Regions from separate parts of the Bradyrhizobium sp. USDA 3364 genome, predicted to be linked through region 3. Evidence: riboswitches for the same ligand, from Rfam matches in the RefSeq annotation. Region 3 holds a riboswitch; each other region holds the start of a gene.

The links. Region 3 has a riboswitch for cobalamin ahead of ACVILL_RS08160 (TonB-dependent siderophore receptor). Riboswitches for the same ligand answer to the same signal wherever they lie in the genome.
Region 1: it holds a riboswitch for cobalamin, as region 3 does, so the genes downstream of both, metE (5-methyltetrahydropteroyltriglutamate--homocysteine S-methyltransferase) here and ACVILL_RS08160 (TonB-dependent siderophore receptor) in region 3, are expected to answer to the same signal.
Region 2: it holds a riboswitch for cobalamin, as region 3 does, so the genes downstream of both, ACVILL_RS10200 (TonB-dependent receptor) here and ACVILL_RS08160 (TonB-dependent siderophore receptor) in region 3, are expected to answer to the same signal.
Region 4: it holds a riboswitch for cobalamin, as region 3 does, so the genes downstream of both, ACVILL_RS05785 (TonB-dependent receptor plug domain-containing protein) here and ACVILL_RS08160 (TonB-dependent siderophore receptor) in region 3, are expected to answer to the same signal.

The regions. Positions count from the first base shown of each region.
Region 1 is NZ_JBSRYG010000002.1:1,209,450-1,214,750, reverse strand. It holds gene metE (5-methyltetrahydropteroyltriglutamate--homocysteine S-methyltransferase) at 1-1,939, opposite strand, end outside; cobalamin riboswitch at 2,054-2,254, opposite strand; cobalamin riboswitch at 2,376-2,586, shown strand; gene ACVILL_RS05735 (ribonucleoside-diphosphate reductase subunit alpha) at 2,701-5,301, shown strand, end outside.
Region 2 is NZ_JBSRYG010000002.1:2,182,400-2,187,700, reverse strand. It holds gene ACVILL_RS10205 (hypothetical protein) at 67-240, opposite strand; gene ACVILL_RS10200 (TonB-dependent receptor) at 353-2,566, opposite strand; cobalamin riboswitch at 2,727-2,924, opposite strand; gene ACVILL_RS10195 (FecCD family ABC transporter permease) at 3,038-4,081, shown strand; gene ACVILL_RS10190 (ABC transporter ATP-binding protein) at 4,078-4,851, shown strand; gene ACVILL_RS10185 (ABC transporter substrate-binding protein) at 4,854-5,301, shown strand, end outside.
Region 3 is NZ_JBSRYG010000002.1:1,747,176-1,752,476, forward strand. It holds gene ACVILL_RS08155 (PepSY domain-containing protein) at 1-279, opposite strand, end outside; gene ACVILL_RS08160 (TonB-dependent siderophore receptor) at 282-2,558, opposite strand; cobalamin riboswitch at 2,665-2,860, opposite strand; gene ACVILL_RS08165 (CobW family GTP-binding protein) at 3,080-4,003, opposite strand; partial or broken gene ACVILL_RS08170 (amidohydrolase family protein) at 4,005-5,301, opposite strand, start outside.
Region 4 is NZ_JBSRYG010000002.1:1,218,920-1,224,220, reverse strand. It holds gene ACVILL_RS05795 (hypothetical protein) at 1-423, shown strand, start outside; gene ACVILL_RS05790 (HAD family hydrolase) at 432-1,109, shown strand; gene ACVILL_RS05785 (TonB-dependent receptor plug domain-containing protein) at 1,480-2,124, opposite strand; gene ACVILL_RS05780 (hypothetical protein) at 2,123-2,419, shown strand; cobalamin riboswitch at 2,376-2,575, opposite strand; gene ACVILL_RS05775 (hypothetical protein) at 2,678-3,148, opposite strand; gene ACVILL_RS05770 (short-chain fatty acyl-CoA regulator family protein) at 3,161-4,582, opposite strand; gene ACVILL_RS05765 (acyl-CoA thioesterase) at 4,719-5,132, shown strand; gene ACVILL_RS05760 (MmgE/PrpD family protein) at 5,147-5,301, shown strand, end outside.

The sequences.
Region 1 (5,301 bases), 540 kb from region 3:
AGTCCAGATAGGTCGTCCACTCCGAACGGCGCAGCGGCAGGCCTTCGCGCAGCGCCGCCTCGTCGATCTGGATCATGCCCGCGCCGGCACCTTCGAGGTCGGCGACCTCGTCGCGGATCGCAAGCGCGATCTGCCGGCAGGCTTCGCTGCGCGGGATGTCGTCGCGAACGAATGACCAATTCAGGATCGTGACCGGGCCGGTCAGCATCGCCTTCATCGGCTTTTTGGTCAGCGACTGCGCGTATTGCCACCATTCGACCGTCATCGGCTTCGGGCGCGACACGTCGCCGAACAGGATCGGCGGCCGGACGTAGCGTGAGCCATAGGATTGCACCCAGGCATGCTCGGTGAATACGAAGCCGGAGAGCTGCTCGCCGAAATACTGCACCATGTCGTTGCGTTCGAACTCGCCATGGACCAGTACATCAAGGCCGATGGCTTCCTGCCAGCGCACAGTCTCTGCCGTCTGCTCCTGCAGGAAGGTCTTGTAGCTGGCGTCGCTCAGGCTGCCCTTGGCATGCGCGGCGCGCGACTTGCGGACCTCGAGCGTCTGCGGGAACGAGCCAATGGTGGTGGTCGGGAACGCCGGAAGATTGAACCGCGCGCGCTGTACTTCGGTTCGTTCCTCGAAGGAGCTGGCACGGCCGCGCATCGCGGTGTCAATGCCAGCCATGCGCTGCGTAACCTTTGCATCGTGAATCCGCGGCGAGGTCTTGCGCGCGGCGGCAGACGCGTCGGAGGCCGTCAGCGCAGCCGCGATCGAATCGCGGCCGCTTGCAAGCGCGGTGCCGAGCGCGACCAGTTCCTCCATCTTCTGCACCGAGAAGGCGAGCCAGCTCTTGACCTCGGCGTCGAGCTTCGCTTCGAGGGCAAGATCGATCGGCACGTGCAGCAGCGAGCAGGACGGCGCAATCTGCACACGGTTCTTGCCGAGCTTCGCGACGACCGGTTCCAGCCGGTTGAGCAGCTTGCTGAGATCGGCGCGCCAGATGTTGCGGCCGTCGAGCACGCCGAGCGAGACGACGCGCTCAGCGGGCAGGTGGGCGAGGTCATCGAGCTGCTCGGGCGCGCGCACCAAGTCGAAATGCAGGCCGGCGACGGGGAGCGCAAACGCAGTGTCGCGGTTTGCGCCGAGGCTGCCGAAATAGCTCGCCAGCATGATCTTGATCTGCGGCACCGCCTTGGCGATCTCGCCATAGGCGCGACGCAGCGCATCGTGGGCGGTATCGTCGAGATCGAGCGCCAGGCAGGGCTCGTCGATCTGCGCCCATTCGGCGCCGCGGCGGGCAAGCTCGCGCAGTACCTCGATATAGACCGGAAGCAGGCGGTCCAGCAGCGACAGCGGTTCGAAGCCGGCGTCCTTGCTCTTGGCGAGTTTCAGGAAAGTAACCGGGCCGACCAGCACCGGTCGGGTCTGGTAACCGAGGGCCTTGGCTTCCTCATATTCCTCGATCGGCTTGCGTGAGGCGAGGCGGAACTGCTGATCTGCAGAGAGTTCGGGCACCATGTAGTGGTAGTTTGTGTCGAACCACTTGGTCATCTCCTGCGCCGGTACGCCATGACCTTGGCTATGGTGCGCGTGACCGCACGACGCGTCATGCGCGCTACCTTCAGCGCCGCGCGCCATCGCAAAATAGGTCGCAAGCGGCACCGGGCCGCTGCTCCAGCCATAGATGGCCGGGATCGCGCCGACCATCACCGAGGTATCGAGCACCTGGTCGTAGAACGAGAAGTCGTTCGACGGGATCACCGAGACGCCGAGCTTTTTCTGGCGTGCCCAGTTGGCGGCGCGCAGACCGACGCCGGTCTCGATCAGCGTCTTTTCGTTTGTCGCGCCGGCCCAGAAGCTTTCCAGCGCAAGCTTGAGTTCACGGCGCGGACCGATCCGCGGCGTGCCGAGAGTCGCAACAGCAAGTGAGGAGGTAGATGTGGAAGACATTGGCTTAACCCCAAAAGTTGGGGGCAAAGGCCGTAGTGACACGTCTGGACTCCGCAAGACGCGGGAAAAGCGCGTGCGGGGTCGCAACCGCACCACCGGGACACCCCGCCCGAGGACGTTCATGTTGTCGAGGCAGGTCTCCTGGCTCGCGGGTCCTAGCTGTCGTCTGGCCTTCCCGAAGCTTTCGCCTCAGTGGCTTTGAGTGGACGACAACTCGCCGCTTACAGTTGCGGGGGCAGCGCCGGCATTGTACCGGCTTCCCTCTTAGCTCCGGGAGAAAGTGCCTCTCGGAGAACCACGACGCCGCCACTTATCGGCAACTTCGCGTGGCCGTCAACTCGGGCGGCATCACGTGTGATCGAGCGACGTTGTTCACATCATCAACAGGCGCCATCCGCATTTTCTGGCGACCCATTGACACAGTGTGCCAAATCACACCAGATATAGTTGTTACGGTCCGTCATGCCGCAAAGCATGGTGGCTAAGAGGGAAGCCGGTGATCTCACCGAAAATCCGGCACTGCCCCCGCAACTGTAAGCAGCGAGTTGTTCCCGAAATCACGTCACTGATGCGTCGTCCGCATCGGGAAGACACGGGAGCGACGACGACCTGCGAGTCAGGAGACCTGCCGTAACACCGAAATTACGTCCACGGGCGGGGTGTCCCGGCGGTCGCTTGCACAGCCATGCCGGTGCGTTGCCGCCGGGATGATGCAGCGTCCCCTGACATCCGGCCCCAACAAACGTCACGGGGTCTGCACGATGTCACTCTCTCTCGATCGCGAAACAAAGCCAGCGCCACTCATCCTGCTGCGTCCGGAAGTGCTTGCCGCGCCGGAGGCCGCTCCTCCGATGCAGGTGATCCGCCGCAATGGCACGGTGTCGAAATTCGACGCCAGCAAGATCTCGGTTGCGATGACCAAGGCGTTCCTGGCGGTCGAGGGGCACACCGCCGCCGCATCGCGCCGCGTCCATGAGGTTGTCGAGCAGCTCACCGCCGAGGTCCTCAGTGCGCTGACGCGTCGCATGAGCGAAGGTCGCACCTTCCACATCGAGGACGTGCAGGACCAGGTCGAGCTCGCGCTGATGCGGAGCGAGCACCATAAGGTGGCGCGCGCCTATGTGCTGTATCGTGAGGAGCGCACGAGGCAGCGCGCTGAGCAGGACGCGGCGAGGGCGGTGGCCCAGCCTGTGGCCGGGCCGGCCATTCACATCACATTGCCGAACGGTAGCGAGGTGCCGCTCGACCACGCCCGGCTGGCGCTGATCATCAACGAGGCCTGCGCCGGCCTCGATGGCGTCGATGCTGCGCCCGTGATCGCCGAGACCCAGCGCAACATCTATGACGGCATCAGCCAGGATGAACTGGCGCTCGCCTCGGTGATGGCCGCGCGCACCCTGGTGGAGCAGGAGCCGAACTACACCTATGTCAGCGCGCGCCTCTTGCTCGACAAGCTGCGCACCGAGGTGTTGTCCTATGTGCTTGATATGCCGACCAGCGCCTCGCAGGCCGACATGGCGAGCCGCTATGCCGAGTATTTCCCGGCCTATATCAAGACCGGGATCAAGGCCGAACTGCTCGATGTCGAACTCGGCCGCTTCGATCTGGCGCGGCTTGCGGCGGCGATGAAGCCGGAACGCGATCTGTCGTTCCAGTTCCTCGGGCTGCAAACGCTGTATGACCGCTATTTCCTGCACGTTCGGGGCAACCGCATCGAGCTGCCGCAGGCATTCTTCATGCGCGTTGCGATGGGTCTGGCGCTGCGCGAGATCGACCGCGAGGGGCGCGCGATCGAGTTCTACAATCTCTTGTCGTCGTTCGACTTCATGGCTTCGACGCCGACCCTGTTCAATTCTGGCACGCAGCGGCCGCAGCTCTCATCGTGCTTCCTCACCACCGTGGCTGACGATCTCGACGGCATCTTCAAGTCGATCAAGGATAACGCGCTGCTGGCGAAATATTCCGGCGGGCTCGGCAATGACTGGACCCGCGTCCGCGGGCTCGGCGCGCACATCAAGGGCACCAATGGCGAGAGCCAGGGCGTGGTGCCGTTCCTCAAGGTCGCCAACGACACCGCGATCGCGGTGAACCAGGGCGGCAAGCGCAAGGGCGCGGTCTGCGCCTATCTCGAGACCTGGCACGTCGACATCGAGGAATTCCTCGATCTGCGCAAGAACACCGGCGATGACCGCCGCCGCACCCACGATATGAACACCGCGAACTGGGTGCCCGATTTGTTCATGCAGCGCGTCGAGGCTGACGGCGAGTGGACGCTGTTCTCGCCCGACGAGACGCCGGACCTGCACGATCTCTACGGCAAGCCGTTCGCCGAACGCTACGCCCATTACGAGGCCAAGGCCGCGCGCGGCGAGATGCGAGTGTTCAAGCAGATTCGCGCCGTCGATCTCTGGCGCAAGATGCTGACCATGCTGTTCGAGACCGGCCATCCCTGGATCACCTTCAAGGACCCGTCCAATCTGCGCTCGCCGCAGCGCCATGCCGGCGTGATCCACTCCTCGAACCTCTGCACCGAGATCACGCTGAACACGTCTGACGACGAGACTGCGGTGTGCAATCTCGGCTCGATCAACCTCGCCAACCACATACAGGACGGCAAGCTCAACGACGCCAGGCTGAAGGCCACAGTGACGACCGCGATGCGGATGCTCGACAACGTCATCGACATCAACTTCTACACCATCCCGGAGGCGCGCCGCTCCAATCTGCGGCACCGCCCGGTCGGTCTCGGCCTGATGGGCTTCCAGGATGCGCTGCATGCGCTGCGGATCGCGGTGGCGTCGGACGCGGCGGTTGCCTTCGCCGATATCAGCATGGAGGCAATCTCCTACCATGCGATCTGGGCCTCCAGCGATCTCGCCGCCGAGCGCGGCCGCTATCCCTCGTTCGAGGGCTCGCTGTGGAGCCAGGGTATCCTGCCGATCGATTCGATCGACTTCGTTGCCGACGCCCGTGGCGGCGTCGCAATGGATCGCACCTCGACGCGTGACTGGGCGATTCTGCGCAGCCGCGTCACGTCGGTCGGTATGCGCAACTCCAATGTGATGGCGATCGCGCCGACCGCGACGATCTCCAACATCTGCGGCGTCGCCCAGTCGATCGAGCCCGCCTACCAGAATCTCTATGTCAAATCCAACATGTCCGGCGACTTCACGGTCGTGAACGACTATCTGGTGCGCGACCTCAAGGCGCGCGGGCTGTGGGACGAGGTGATGGTCAACGACCTGAAATATTTCGACGGCAGCGTCGGCTCCATCGACCGCATCCCCGACGACCTCAAGGCACTCTACGCGACCGCGTTCGAGATCGACTCGAGCTGGCTGCTCGAGGCGGCGGCGCGGCGG
Region 2 (5,301 bases), 440 kb from region 3:
GCGCTTCAGGGGCAATGGGTCCTGGCTTTCGCCAGGACGACTTCGTGGATGGATTTCGCTTAACCCCTACAACGGCTCGTCATCATTGCCGTAGCGATCGATCTTCGGCGTGGCGATGTCGCCATCCTCGTAACAGTCGTCGTCAGCCGGCGCTGCGGGCGGCGGAGGTTTCTTCGCCTCGTCGTCGGTCTTGTCGTTGATCTTGGCGCCGCCCTTGCTCTGCTTCCCGGCCTTGGCCATGTGTTTCCCCTGCGCGGGTCAAATCCGCTCAGGGAATTCTACTCCAGTTTCCGTGCGCTCGTCATGAGGAGACGGTGCGGCGGGGTCACACCCCGCCACACCGGATCATGCTCTAGAACGTCGCGCCGGCCCTGACCATGTAGGTGCGGCCTGGCAGCGGGTAGGCGGAGAAGCGGCCATCCGTGAACGTGCTCGCGATGGCGTAGTCGTAATAGAGCGCGTTGAACAGGTTGTTGACGCTGAGCGACCAGAAGAAGCGGTCAACTTGCCCGCTCAGCTTGATGTCGGCGGTGGCGCTGCCGGGAATCCGGCTCTGGGTGTTGGCCTGGTCGTTGTCCATGATGCGCGAGCTCCAGGCGCGCACCGTGGCATCGAACACCAGATAGTTCTGCCAGATATTCCAGGTGACGCCGAGATTGCCGGTGTAGCGCGACACCAGCGGCACGTCGTTGCCGGCCCACATGCCTTCGCGGAATACGGCGCGGGTGATCGCCATGCCGCCGCGTAGGGTCACGGTGTCGCTGACCTTGAGCGAGGCGCTGGTCTCAGAGCCATAGCGGCGGGTCGGGTCGAGGTTGGTGTTGTAGAACAGCACCGGATTGAAATGGATCTCGTTCTCGAGATCCATCAGATAGACGCTGGTCTGCACCTGAAACAGGTTGGTCTTGACCCGGAAGCCGCCTTCGACGTCTTCCGAGGTCTGGGTCTTGAGCTGGAAGGTCTGCGGGATCGGCGCGAAGGTCAGCGGGTCGAACGACGGTCCCGACGCGACGCGCTCGTCGACATCGGGCGTGCGGAATGCACGCGCGGCGCGGCCGAACACCGAAAAGCTGTCGGTGAGGCGATGCTCGACGCCGACATGCAGCGCGTACTGCGTCTCGTTGCTGTCGAGCGGGGAGGCCTGCGTGTCGAACGCGAACGGCGCGTTCGGGTCGTAGCGGTCGCGCGCCGAGACGCCGGTGTTCTGAACGCGTGCGCCGTAGGAGAAGTCGGTCGTCGGCAACAGGCCCAGCGTATGTTGCCAATAGCCGGCCACGGACCGCTGCTCGATATTGTAGATATGGAAGGGATCGACGCCCTGATAGGCGCCGCGCGCCTCACGGAAGGTCGAATCGTAATAGTCGATGCCGGTCAGGATCGTCGACGGCATTCCGAGCATCACGGTCTTGACGCTGAGCCGCGGCGTCAGCGACCAGGTCTCGAGCGCGGCGTCGTTGTAGGTGGAGGAGAAGCTCGGCGTCGGCACCGTGCCGAAGAAGCCGCTCTGCGTGTCGCGCTGCCGCCAGCCTCCGTCGACGATCAGGTCGACGCCGTTCATCAATGTCTTGGTGAAACCGGCCGTGACGCTTGAGGTCTGCTGGTTGGCGTAGTCGAACGGCGTGGCGGCGCCGCGGCGGTCGGTGAGCAGCTCGTTGACGCCGATCGACGGATCGACCAGCCGTCCGCCGGGCAGGCCGAGCTTCTGGTCGCTGCCGGTGACGGTCAGGAACGCGCTGAGATCCGACGTGGTGTAGTTGATGTTGCCGATCGCGTTGCGCTGGTCGAGCGCATTGTTGACGCGGTAGCCGTCGGACTTGATGCCGTTGCCGTAGAACGAGGTGGACCACGGTCCCGAATTAAGCGCCGCGGAGACTGCGGCCGTCCGCGTGTTGAACGAGCCGGCGCCGCCCTCGGCCCTGATCGTGGCCGGCGGACCGCCGGCGCCGGTCTTGGTGACGATGTTAATTACGCCGCCCACCGCGTTGTCACCGTAGAGCACCGCACCGCTGTTGCCGCGCGTGATCTCGATGCGCTCGATCGAATCGAGCGGGATCGTGGTGAGGTCGAAGCCCGCCTTGTCCATGTCGTTGAGGCGGCGGCCGTTGAGCAGGAACAGCGTGTTGTCCGTCGCGAATGCGCCGAAGCCGCGCAGGTCGACCGAGGTCTTGGCGCCGTTCGGTCCACCATAGGGAGTTTGCAGCTGGACGCCCGGCACCTGCGCAAGGATCTCGGGCAACGAATGCACCGGCGAATGCGCGATGTCGTCGGCGGTGATCACGGCCGAGGAGGAGCCGACAATGCCGGCGAACTGGCGGCCGCCGCCGGTGCCACCAGTTCCGGTGGCCGCGCCGGTCCCCGTCGAGCTCGATCCGGCGCCGCTGACGGTGTTGCTGCTCTGCGCGGTGCCCGGTGCCGGGCGGCGCGAGGACGGCGCTTCGTCAGCGGCCGGCCTGGCGCGCGTGACGTTCTGGTCGCCCGGTTTGGTGACTTCGATCGCCGGGAGCTGATCGGGAGCGGGCGCCTGCTGCCCCCGTGCACCTGAAGCAAGGATTGCAGGCGCGATCATCGTCGACGCGAGCAGAAGCGCGCGGCGGCGATGGGGTGGGAAGGCGGACATAGGCGAGACCTCGGTAACGTCAGTGGCACGTCACCGCGAACCAGTCTCACCATCGTGCTTGCAGCATCAGGTGAAGCTCATGCCTGTACTCCCCGACCGGCATCATCGCGTGTGACCACGGCTGACGGCAGGTCTCCTGGCTCGCGGGTCGTTACCCTTCGTCGCCTTCCCAGGACCGAGATTCCCAGTGGCATCTGACGAAGGATTCACCGCATACAGTTGCGGGGGCAGCCGCGGCGTTGGGGAAGTTTCCCCGTACCGCATTCCCTTTTCATCTCATTAAAGAACCGTCATGTTCATCTAGGGTTCGGCCGGGCAGCAAAGTCAATCCGGCGGCAGCCGGGCAAATGGCCGCTCCGCCACGGTTTTTGGCGAGTGTCGCTTGTCTGCCACGGCGATCGCTGTAAGAGCATGGATTCAATGAGCGTGCAGGATTTTGCCTTGGCGGCCGAGGTCGCGGCGCGGCGCCGGTGGGGCGTCACCGCGGCGCTGCTCGCGCTCGTGGTGCTGCTGCTGGTGATCTCGCTCGGGATCGGCCCGGTGCCGCTGTCGCCGCTCGCGGTGATCGAGGCGCTGTTCGGCAGCGGCAGCGACGTGGCGCAGGTGATCGTGCGCGAGATCCGCCTGCCGCGCACCATCCTGGCGTTTGCGATCGGCGGCATTCTCGGCCTGTCCGGCGCCGCGCTGCAAGGGTTGCTGCGCAATCCGCTGGCCTCGCCGTCGCTGTTCGGTGCGCCGCAATCGGCGGCGTTCGGCGCGGTGCTGGTCATTGCGCTGGGTCTCGCCGATGTACGCTCCTATGCACTGCCGGTGGTGGCGATCATCGCCGCGTTCGGCTCGGTATTCGCGCTGCTCGCGATTGCCGGCCGCAATGCCGGGCTGTTGATCCTGATCCTCGCGGGGCTCGCGATCTCGAGCTTTGCGGGAGCGGCGACGGCGCTGGTGATGAACCTCTCCAGCAATCCGTTCGTGGTGCTGGAGATCGCGTTCTGGCTGCTCGGCTCGCTGGAGGATCGCAGCTTTCAGCACGTCGCGCTGGCGCTGCCCTTTATCATCGCTGGCGCCGCCATCCTGCTCAGCCAGGCGAGCGCGTTCCGCGCGCTGACGCTCGGCGAGGAAGCGGCGCAGAGTCTCGGCGTCGACGTCGGACGGCTGCGGCTCTACGTCATCACTGGCGTTGCGCTCGGCGTCGGCGGCGCGGTCGCCGTGACAGGCACGATCGGCTTCATCGGTCTGGTCGCGCCGCATCTGATGCGCCCGGTGATCGGTCACGATCCGGCGCGGCTCCTGGTGCCGAGCGCGCTCACCGGCTCGGCGCTGCTGCTTGCGGCCGATATCGCGGTGCGCATCATCCCCTCTACCTCGGATATCAAGGTCGGCGTGCTGACCTCGATCATCGGCGTGCCGTTCTTCCTCTATCTGATCATGCGCGAACGCCGCGCACTCGGCGGAGGCGTGGCATGACGCTGCTCTCCGCCACCGCGCTCAACGCCTCGCTCGGCAGCCGCAGGGTGCTGCACGATGTCTCGCTGGCGTTGACCGCGGGTCATCTGGTCGCGCTGGTCGGGCCGAACGGCGCCGGCAAGACCACGCTGCTGCGTGCGCTGGCCGGACTGATTCCATCCGACGGCGACATCAGGATCGGCGGCGACGCGCTGGCGTCGCTCCCGTTGCGCGAGCGCGCCAAACGCTTCGCCTATTTGCCGCAGGGCCATATGGTGCACTGGCCGCTGCCGGCGCGCGATATCGTCGCGCTCGGCCGCTATCCGCATGGCGCGACCGATCCGGCGCGGCTGTCGCAGCTGGATATGGAGGCGGTGCTGCGCGCGATGCAGGCGGTCGACGTCGAGGCGTTCAGCGATCGCCGCGTTACCGAGCTCTCCGGCGGCGAGCGCAGCCGCGTCGCGCTGGCCCGCGTGCTCGCGGTGGAAGCGCCGGTGATCCTCGCCGACGAGCCGACCGCCTCGCTCGATCCGCGCCACCAGATCGACGTGATGCAGAAGCTGCGCAACGTCGCCGACACTGGTGTGCTGGTCATCGTGGTGACGCACGATCTCGGGCTCGCGGCGCGCTTCGCCGATGATGTGCTGGTGCTTTCGGAGGGACGGCTGGCCGCGCAGGGCGCGCCGGAGCAGGCACTGTCCGAAGCAGTCCTCGCCAGTGTGTTCAGGGTCAGCGCCTATCGCGCCGAATTCCAGCGCGAGGCCGTCATTGTGCCGTGGGCGGATGTGTGATGATGCGGCGTCTCGCAGCCCTGGCAGCGGTCGCATGGATGATGTCGTGCAGCACCGCGTTCGCCGTCGGACCGCGCATCGTCTCGATGAATGTCTGCAGCGATCAGCTCGTGCTGACGCTGGCCGATCCGGACCAGATCCTCGGCCTCAGCCGCTTCTCGCGCGATGCCTGGCAATCCTGGGCCGCCGAGCAGGCGCGAAGCTATCCGCGCCTGTCCGGCGGGGCCGAGGATGTGCTGCTGCTCAAGCCCGACATCGTCGTCGTCAGCCTGTTCGACAAGCGTGCGACGCGCGATCTGCTGAAGGCCAACGGGCTGCACCTCGTCGAGTTCACGGTGCCGCGCACCCTGGACGAGGTGAGGAAGCAGATTTTGGCGATGGGCGGTGTGCTGCAGCATCCGGATCGCGCGCAGGCCGAGATCGCGCGCCTCGATGCGGCGATCGCGCGGG
Region 3 (5,301 bases):
GACCGGTACATCGTTCATCATCGAGAGCCGGAGATCGCGCGGATAGTGCTCCATCCCCGCGATCGCCATCGCGCGATCCGGTGAGACCTGGACCTTGTTCCAGAGAATGACCGGGAGCGCGGCCAACCGCTCGGCGTCGGTGAGGCGCGGAAACGCCACGTACATCATGACGAGGCCGGAGATGAACCACATCGCGAACAGGAGACACGTCGCAATGCCGATCCAGCGATGGACGACATAAAGCCACCGCCGCCCTCGCCGGATCAGAGCGTTGCGCATGGTCAGAACTTCACGTTGACGGACAATTCCGCGGTACGCGGCATGCCCAGCAGCCACTGCCCGGTGCCGTTCGAGGTCACCGCGTAAGCCTGGTCGAACAGATTGTAGACACGGAACGCAACCGTCGTGCGATCGTCCGGCTTCCACCTGATGCCGCCATTGACCACATTGTAGCCTGGCCGCCTCTGGGTGTTGGCAAGGTCGGAGTACATCGCGCCGACGATCTGCACGCCGCCATAGACCGACCAGTTGGGTGCGAAATCCCAGGTCAGCCAGACATTGGAGACCTGCTGCGGAACGTTGACCGGGACATTGCCGGCATAGCTGACGATCTTGCCGCCGACCAGCTGGCTGTTGTTGTCATATTTGGCGCGCAGCAGCGCCGTGTTGGCGTCGATGCGCCAACCGTAATCGAGCGCGAACCCGACCGAGGCCTCGACGCCACGCGATGATTGCTGCCCGACCTGGAGCGAGGATCCGGGATTGCCGGGATCTGCGATCAGCAGATTGTTCTTGACGATCTCGTAGCCTGCCAGCGTCCACTCGCCGCGTCCGCCGAGGAACGACTGTTTGACGCCGAACTCGGTCTGCTTCCCGGTGGAGAGCTGGAAGTTCTTCTGCGAAGTAGACAGCGAGATGAGATTCCCGACCGGGTCGACGCCGACTGCATACTGGCCGTAGAAGGCGAGGTTCTTGATCGGCTCGTATACGAGGCCGGTGCGCCAGCTGGTGCCCGACAGCGTGGTTTCGAAACCGTTGCCCGGCGTCTTGTAGTCGGTGCGATCGATCTCGGGACGATCGTATCGGACTCCGGTAACGAGCGACAATTGATCGGTCAGCTTCAGCCGGTCTTCGGCGAACAGCGCGTATTGATTGACGATCGAATTGAAGCCCGGCGTAGTCGCGGTCGTCGTTGCGAAAAACGATCCGGGATCGAACATGTACGGATTCACCGACGACGCGCCGCCATAGGGCGAGTTGTTGGTGTGGAAGAACTCGATGTGATTGACGTCGAAGCCGGCAACGAACTGGTTCGCCAGGCCGAGGATGTGACCGCTGAACGTCGCGTCCATCCGGTTGCCGGACTGCTTCTGGTCGTGGAAGATCTCGATATAGCTGAAGCGGTCGATCAGCTGCGTCTTCGGATTGAAGGCATAGTTCTCGATGTCGCGCCAGTGCCGTTCGCTGGTCAGATAATACAGCGTGTTGTTGACCTTGATGCCGTCGGCGACATCCCACTCGGTCTTGAACTGGGTCCAGCTATCCTTGTAGCGGATCGCGCTGTCGGATGCATTGTAGTTCTTGAAGCGCAGCGCGTCCTGGATCGCGCCGTTGATCAGCGGCGTGCCGAAATACCGTGACGGGCTGCGGTCGGCGTAATCTTCCGACAGCGTGAAGGCGAGATTCTCCGAGGCCTGCACGCGCACGGCGGCCGAGACCGCTGCATTCGAGGTCTTGTCGCGATCGACCCAGCCGTCCGACATGTTGCCGGTGGCGTTGACACGATACGACACATTGGGATTGATCGGACCAGTAGAGTCCACCGAGAGCCGCCGCGTCATGTTGCTGTCGAGCGAGACCTCGGCCTCGTTGTAGGGCGTGGCTAACGGCTTCTTCGGGATCACGTTGATGACACCGCCGATCGCGCCCTCGCCGTACAGCACCGAGGCCGGACCGCGCAGCACCTCGATGCGTTGCGTCGACCAGGTGTCGTAGGGGAACGTCAGGGTGCCGGAGCCGATATAGAAGCGCGTGCCGTCATACAGCGTCATCACCGAGTTGCTGCCGGCAAAGCCGCGGGTGCTGAACGACAGGCCGCCATTGCCGGGCGCCGGCGTCGCGATGAAGCCGGTCGCGTTCTGGGTGACGGCATCGAGCACGTTATGCTGGCCGCGTTCCTTGATGGTTTTTGCCGTGATGATCTCGACGCTGGCCGGCGTCTGCAGCGGCGTCAGATTGAGACGGCTGCCGGTGCCGCCTGGCGCGGTGGCATTGAGCGTCGGCGACGCCGCACCCGATGCACCCGATGCTGCGGCACGCGGCGTGCCGCCGCCCGTCGCAGCCGTCGCTGACCTCGGCCGTGGCCGCGCCGCGGCGGCCGTGTTGCCGCTGCGCGCCGTGGGCTTCGGCTTTGCGGTCGCCGAAGGCGCGACCTCGATCGGATCGAGCCTGGTGGGCGCAGGTGCTTGTGCCGAGCCTCCGGCCGGCAGCAGCAGCGATGACAGGGAGCAAACGAGACCGAGGCGCCAGCGGCGCGCAACGGGAGAGGACGGAGACATCAAAAGGACTCGCGGTAACGTGGCACGTCACCGCGAACGCGGACAGGCGCATTGCCGGAAAGGCAGTGCTCCGATCCCACCAGGACGCCCCGCCCGATGTGCTCGCGTGTGACCACGACTGACGGCAGGTCTCCTGGCTCACGGGTCATCGCCTGTCGACGCCTTCCCGGACCTGACAGCCCAGTGGCAAATTGACGAAAGGCTCGCCGTTTACAGTTGCGGGGACAGCTGCGGCATTGGGGTTACCCTCGCACCGCATTCCCTTTTGATCCCCGAAGGGAACCGTCGGCAAAACGATAGGTGCTGGCTGCAGGGCTGTCAATTCGACGCGATTGTCGCAGACATGTTTTGCGAAATGGTGCTCCCGCCACGACACAGCGTCTGTCGCGCTGATGCGGAGACTTATCATCCCGTCATCCTGAGGAGCCGCGAAGCGGCGTCTCGAAGGTTCGACGACCACCGGCCGGGCCGTGCATCCTTCGAGACGCGCTACGCGCTCCTCAGGATGACGGGGATTCACGTCATTCGACACAGCCCTGCATGATCGCATCGATCTCGGCGCGCGAGAGAGCGCCCATCTCGGCGATGAAGACCAGCCGCGTGCGCGGCACGCCGGGCGCCAGGACGCCGCCGGCGGCCAATGTCGCGCGACCGCCGGCGAGCTGAAAGACCGTCAGCCGCCCGGGCTGCTCCACCGTCTCGAACAATCCCTTCGCCCGCGCCAGCTTCGGCGCCAGCGTGCCGATCGCCTGCTGCAAGCGGGGCAACCGCACCGGCCGCTCCGAGGTCCAGCTCAGCGTCTCGAACCGGTCAGCCACCGGCCGTCGCGGCGCGGTCTCGCGCGGCGCCGGCACATGATCGAGATCCGCCGGAAACAGCAACTCTGCCGGCACCTCGCCATGCAGCGCGTCGACCACCACGGTCGCCGGACGCACCGCCCGCACGGCGCTACGGATTACAGCACACGCGGCGGCGTCGGCCAAATCGACCTTGCTCAGCGCCACCACATCGGCCGCCCGCAACTGCGATCGCAGCAGCGCATCATCCAGCGCGGCCACGGGCTGCGTCGCGTCGACCACGCACAGCACCGTCTCCAGCGGCGCCTCCTTCCAGATCACCGGATCCATCAAATTGCGCACGATGTCGGCGGGATCGGCGATTCCGCTGGTCTCGATCACGATGAACTCGGGGCGCGGATCACGCCGCAGCAAGGTTGCGAGCGTGCGCAGCAGATCGCCCTCCAGCGTGCAGCAGATGCAGCCATTGCTCAGGCTGACCACGCCGTCGCTGGCGCCGGCGATCAGCTCCGCATCGATATTGATCGCACCGAAATCATTGACCACGGCGGCGATGCGCCTTCCCTGCGCATGCGCCAGCAGATGGTTGACGACCGTGGTCTTGCCCGCCCCGAGAAAACCCGCGACCAGCAGGATCGGGACCGGCATCTCAGCCCCCGGTGACGGGGCGGCGCACCGGCCGGCCGGGCCTTGCCGCAACGTCGAGGACGCCGTCGTTGATCAGCGGCTGGCCGCTGACTACGAGGTGCCGCACGCCTTCCGCCGGACGGTTCATCGCGGAGAAGGTCGCGCGGTCGCTCAGCGTCTCGAAGTCGAACACCACGACATCGGCATCGGCGCCGGCCTGCAGCCTGCCCTTGGCGCGCATCGCCGGCGTGCTCGCCGACAGGATCTCGGCCGGAATCAGCGCGCATTTGCGGATGCCCTCGAGCAACGACACCTTCTTGCGCTCCGCGCACCCATTCGCGGATGAAGCGGGTGAAGCAGCCGGCCGACCGCGGATGCGAGGTGGCATCGTCAGGCAGCGGCCAGGCGTCGCCGCTGTACGGGCGGCCATCCGCCAGCGTCCACGGCATCGCGTCGGACGCGATCGCGCCGCCCGGATACAGCACCGCCATGTCGAGCAGATCGCGATGATGCGCGTTGTTCTCGATGTCGAGCACATGCCACAGCACCAGCGTCGAGGGCTCAGCCGCCTGTGCAGCCAGCAACTCCTCGCGGCTGCCGAAGCGATGCCCGTCGGTCACGCGCTGCACCGAGTCGTAACCGAGACCGTTACGCTCCTCGAATTTGGGGTCGCTGAAGAAGGTCGCCGCCAGCACGGTCGAGCCGGTGCCGTAGGGATAGGCCTCCACCGTGATCGGCAGGCCCTGCGCCTGCGCCTTCGCGATCAGGGCAACGCAACGTTCGATATCCGTCTTGCTCGACGAGTTGAAGTGGCAGATGTGCATGTGCGCGCCGGTGGCGCCGGCATAGCCGATCAGGCGGATATAGGCCTCGGCCGCGCTCTCCGGATCGATGCGCGACATGTAGGCGACGTGGGTGAAGGTCGGCACCGCATGATCGGCCGCGAGTTGGCACACCGCGGTCAGTTCCTGCACGCCGGCGCCCGGCGCATAGGCGTTGAGGATGCCGATGCCGATGCCGCCCTCGTTCAGCCCGTTGGCGAGACGCTCGAGGATGCCGGCCACTTCGCCTTCGGTCGCGACATTCTCGATCCAGCGGCGATCGCGCATCGCGCTGCCGAACGATTCCAGCGAGCTTTCCGAATTCGAGCCGGTCATCGCGCCGATCCGCGCGAAGGCCCAGTTGGTCGCGGCGCCGTAGTTCAGCACCCGGCCCTTCTCGGCCTGGCGCTTGTACCAGGATGCGACCGGCAGCACGCCGGCCTCAAGGTCGAGCGATGTCGTTACCCCGTCGAACGCCTGCATGCGATCGGCGGGAAT
Region 4 (5,301 bases), 530 kb from region 3:
GCGATACCCGGCCGGACCGTGACGAATATGCTCCTTGCTGCGGGCGTCAAAGCTGTCCATTGGGGAATCGGTTCGCCACCTATCGTGGCTCCGAATTACTACGGCGTGGATATTGAGGCCATCGATGAACTGGCTTTTTGGCAGGCATGGAAACGGCTGTCCGCGCAACAGCAGAAGCAAAGCCTGCTGTTCAAAGACATCGAGCCGCATGTTCTTCAATCGGTTGAAAGCAGAATCGCTGCCGCGATCAACGCGACAACTGTGACTTACTTGCCCTTTTACCGATTGTCCTCGTTGCTGCCGCGCGGGAGCGAGGGAGTAGATTTATCACCCTTCACATTCGAAATGCCGACTTCTGCAGGTCAAAGCCGCGCAAACAGAGATCTGCATAGCCTTGTCGCTGACTACCAGAGCGCTGCCTGAGATTGAGTATGATGAGGCCCATTCTTGTTTTTGATTGGAATGGCACGTTGCTTGACGATGCCAGCGCACTACTCCAAACGACGAACGTTATCCTGAAACGTTTCGGTCGCCCGGCGATCGATTTAGACACCTTTCGGGATCATTGCGATGTCCCACTGTCCATTCTTTTCCGAAACATCGGGATGTCAGAATCGGAAGTCGCAGCCGTAGATCGCGATGGCAGTGCAATCTTCCATGACACTTACGAGCCGCTGGCCGATAAAGCAGATCTACGCGTGGGGGCGCGCACAATGCTGGAATGGGTTCGCCGGGAAGCGGCTTCGTCCATCATCGTGAGCAACCATATAGTCGCACCTCTTGTTGCTCAATTGCAAAGGCTCGGCATCGATCGCTGCTTCAACGACGTCCTGGCCTTTGAAAGCCGTGCCACGCAGAATAAGACGATGAGCAAAGGGGAGCGACTTCGGCGATATATGGTGCAAAACGATCTAAAGCCGGAGTCGACCTTCATTATCGGGGATATGCCGGTAGAAACTGATATTGCCCGAAGTCTTGGACTGATCAGCGTAGCCATTACCGGCGGATTTGTTTCCGAGGCGCGGTTGCGGGCTACGAAGCCGGACCACATCATCCAGAACCATCACGAGCTATTGCCGATCGTTCGAGAGCACGGCTCTTTCCACTAGGCGGGTAGCGGGGGCGCGGCAGCTAATAGTCCAATGCCGGTGAGACGCGCAGGGCTTCCGTACTGCGTCTATTTCAAGATTCCGGCCGAGCGCGATCTGAGCGAAATGTCTTGCTCGACAATATTACTCGGATTGCCCGTGCTCTAAAGGTCAAAGTCCACGCGCTTCTTGACGACGGCACTTACTGGACCAAGGCCTATCTCACGAGGCTTGCGGGTGACGGGCGAAGTGAACCGAAACATCCACGATTTGGTCTTTGGTCCCACTCCCAGCGACGAAGAGCCAGAGCCCGTCACCATCGCCCAACCGATCGCCTGGCCCGGCATGCTCAACCCTGTTTTACAGTGAGGGTTCCCATCGAGGTGGTCGGCTAGGTGCCGAGCGTATCGATCGAGCCGTCGAGTTCGCTCCTGATCGGTCCGGTGGTCAGCTGCTTGCTGACATAATTGACCGAGCCGCCGATCGTGGCGAGCCCCGACGTGATCGAGTTCGGGCCCTTGACGAATTCGACCTGCTCGAGGCTCGCCGTGTCCATCACGCGGGAGGTGATGTCTTGCGGACCGATCCAGATGCCGTTGTAGAGTGTGGTGATTTCGCTGCCCGTGAAGCCGCGCATCGAGAACCCCGCGGGTGGCGCCGGCGGCATCGCCCGACAGCACGCCAGTCGCCCCCCGCGCGGTCTCGGTCGTGGTGCGGTATCCTGCTCCTGCATCTGCTGCTGGCTGACGACTTCGACGGTTACGGGCGTCTCGTGTACCGTCAGGCCAAGCAGGCTGGTGCTGCCGGCTATCACGTTGCTGTTGAGCGGCGTCGCGGCCGTTGCTGCGAGAGGGGCCGGTCCCGGCACCGGCTTCGGCGCTGGCGCAGGCTGGCGTGCCGCACGCCGGACGCGCTTAGCGGGCCCGCAGCTTTCGCTGCCACGTTGCTCCGCGCTCGGCCGCGGCGTGGGCGGAGTGACGGTGACGGGATTGAGCTGCTGCGGTGTTTGCGCCGATGCCCGGCCGGCCGCGGCCATGGAAGCCATCACGATGCAAAGCGTGACCGCCGAACCGGCCAGCAAGCGGTGCTTGCGTGAAATCAGTGAAAGCCCTGAAATTCGCGCCGACGAGCGCAACGCAACATCATCTGAAATGAACACAGTGGTGACCAACGGCGAAGCAAAAAAGCCGTCACGTACATTGGCCGTGAGCGGCTGCCGTTCGCCCCAGATGCGGCAGATCCCAACCGGCTTTGCAACGCCCTGGAGCACCCCGCCCAATGCGTCAGCACATGACCACGACGGTAGCAAGGTTTCCTGGCTTGCGGCTTGACGCTTCCGACCACCTTCCCAGATTCGAATCGAATCCACTGGCTTCAAATGTCGTCGGCTCGCCGCTTACAGTTGCGGGGGCAGCTCCGGCCTAGTCCGTGAGGACGCACCGTATTCCCTTGATATGCCTTTCGGCACTACCGCCGATGAGCCTGAACGGCCCCTCCAAGCGAATCAAGCAAGTGGCGCTTGTCGAATGCGGAGTAGCAGCACATGTGGCAGTTTGGTCACGCCGAACGGCTGCGAGCATCTCGGACGTTCACGATCTGTTGGGATGGCGCCAATCCGCGATCTGCTGGGGCCGAGTCGCAAGCTCCCTGACAATATCGGGAGAATACAGGAAGAGGCTGACCTGCTTCCGACCGCTACTGAAGAAGGTGTGGCCAGCGGTCGGTACTCGACCTTGCTTCGACCACCGTCGCAATTCGGCTGAGGTGATCGACAGTATCTGCTCGACCATTCTCCCCGTCAGTGGCTCCTTTTGAAGCTTTTGCAGCTTCTGCTCGACGACTTCACAAACTTGCAGGACGGAGTTCACGTCGCCCAACGGGCAATGAATCAGAATACCCCCTTGGCAATCTGTCACGCTGCATTCGAGCCGCTGGCGAAAGGTCGATCGCGTGATTCGAAGTGCTTGCGCCGCCCTCTTGTGCGAGCCCGCCGTCAATTCTTCTGAAGGAAAGAACTCGATGGTCCGTGTCGTCAAAAGGCTGGCGGTGTTCAGATGCATATGTCCTCTCGGTCAGGGAGTGGAGGCTGCATAGGGAGAAAAGTAGGCGTGTTTTTCATCGATCATAAGCGGGCGTCCGAGCGGAGGGAAAGCCCTCTGCGGGCAATCGACGCGCTCACATACCTTGCAGCCTATGCCAATCGGCGTCGCGGACGCAGGATCGTGAACGTCAAGTCCTCGTGAGTAGACAATTTCTTCGGCGTGCCGGATGTCACATCCCAGGGCGACGGCAAACGTCTTGCTCAGCGAGCCATATCCCCCCTCGCGACGGGTGACGGTGCGCGCGATCCAGAGATACGTGCGATCGTCCGGCATTTGGGCAAGCTGGGTGAGGATGCGTTCAGGAGTCGTGAACGCTTCGTATACATTCCAAAGCGGGCAGGTGCCGCCAATCCGGGAGAAGTGAAAATCAGTTGCAGATTGTCGTTTCGAGATGTTTCCAGCGCGATCGACGCGGATGAAGAAGAACGGCACGCCGCGTGCGGAAGGCCGTTGTAGCGTACTCAGCCGGTGGCACGTGGTTTCGAAGCCGACGCCAAACTTCTGGCCCAGCAGCTCGATGTCATAGCGAAGCTTTTGAGCGGCACCCAAGAATTCCCCATAAGGCATGATCAGTGCTCCGGCGAAATAGTTGGCAAGCCCGATGCGGGCGAGCCCGCGCGTATCCGCATTGGTGAACCGTGCACCGTCGACCAGTGCTGACAATTCTCCATCGCAAGCCAGTAGGGCGATTTGAGTGGCCAACTGGAAAGCCTGTTGGCCCGGTTCCAGCTTTCGCGAGAGATGCAGGGCCGCGCATTCTTGGTCGAAGCGTCGATGTGCCGCAGCAGGCGCATCGTCGAACATCACCGTTATTCCAAATTTGTCGCGCAGATGGTCGCTAAGGCTCGCCGACGTCAGCTGGCGCGATGGCGCAAGCTGTTGCGCGAGCTGCTCGGCGGCGTCGTCCAGCTCGGCAAAGTAGTTGTGGCGTGCATAGAAGAAGTCGCGGACTTCCTCGTGGGGGGTCGAGGGCAGGATCGCGGTCGCCGCCTGGCGGTCCTCGCCGAGCCGCGCGGCGAGCACCGCGGTTTGCTCGATCGCGAGCCGGTGATTGCGGCTGAGCGAGATGATCGCCCGCGCTACCGCGGGCATGTTGACGGCGAGCTCCCGGATTTCGGCGGCTGATACGTTCTCGCCGACGACTGTGGGCGACAGCGTCTCGCGGAGGTCGGCAACCAGCCGCGCCTCGTCATCCTCCGAGAACATCTGCACGTCGACGCCGAAGACGGTGTTGAGTTTGAGCAGGACCGCAATCGTTAGCGGCCGCTGGTTGTTCTCCAACTGGTTGAGGTAGCTCAGCGAAATCCCGATCGCGGACGCCAGGGCCTGCTGGGTGAGGCGGCGCTCCTCACGCAGGCGCTTGAGCCGGACGCCCATGAAAGCCTTCTTCATTTGCTCCTCCGTCGGCTTCGCAAACTTCGCAGTTTTGCTACTCGCCCTTCGCAAGTATCCGCAATTTCAGCACTATTCACACTTTGGTCTATGCGGATATTGCGAATAGCGAGCAAAGTTGCAAGGGCGTCATTCGATGCAGGCTTCCTACGGGCAGGCGGTCAGCGCGGCCGAATCCACGTGTTTCGTCGAACTGGTCTTCCCCGACCAGGCCAACCATTACGGGACCCTGTTCGGCGGCAACGCGCTCAGCATGATGGGCAAGGCCGCCTTCGTGGCCGCGACGCGGCGGGCACGCCGAGCCGTGGTCATGGCAACTTCGGACAAGGTGGAATTCCATGATCCGGTTCGCGTTGGCGAACTCGTCGAGCTCACGGCGAAGGTCGAACGTGTCGGCCGCTCGTCGATGACGGTTGCCGTCGAGGTGATCGCCGAGGCCCTGATATCGGGTGACCGGCGAACCGCGATGCGTGGGTCTTTCGAGATGGTCGCCGTGGACGAGCAGGGCAGGCCGACGCCTGTTGCGTCGTCTCCTCAAAACAACGTCTGACAGGAAACTGAACCGTGAAACTGCACAACGTCCGAACCCACAAGTCCTCAGAGCATCTGCCGCGCGCGGACCAACTGGCCTGGAAGATTGCCGAGGTCGCGTCCGATCCGGTCGCGGTCGTGCCGGCGGTGGTCGAGATGATCGGCAACCGCATCATCGACAACGCTGC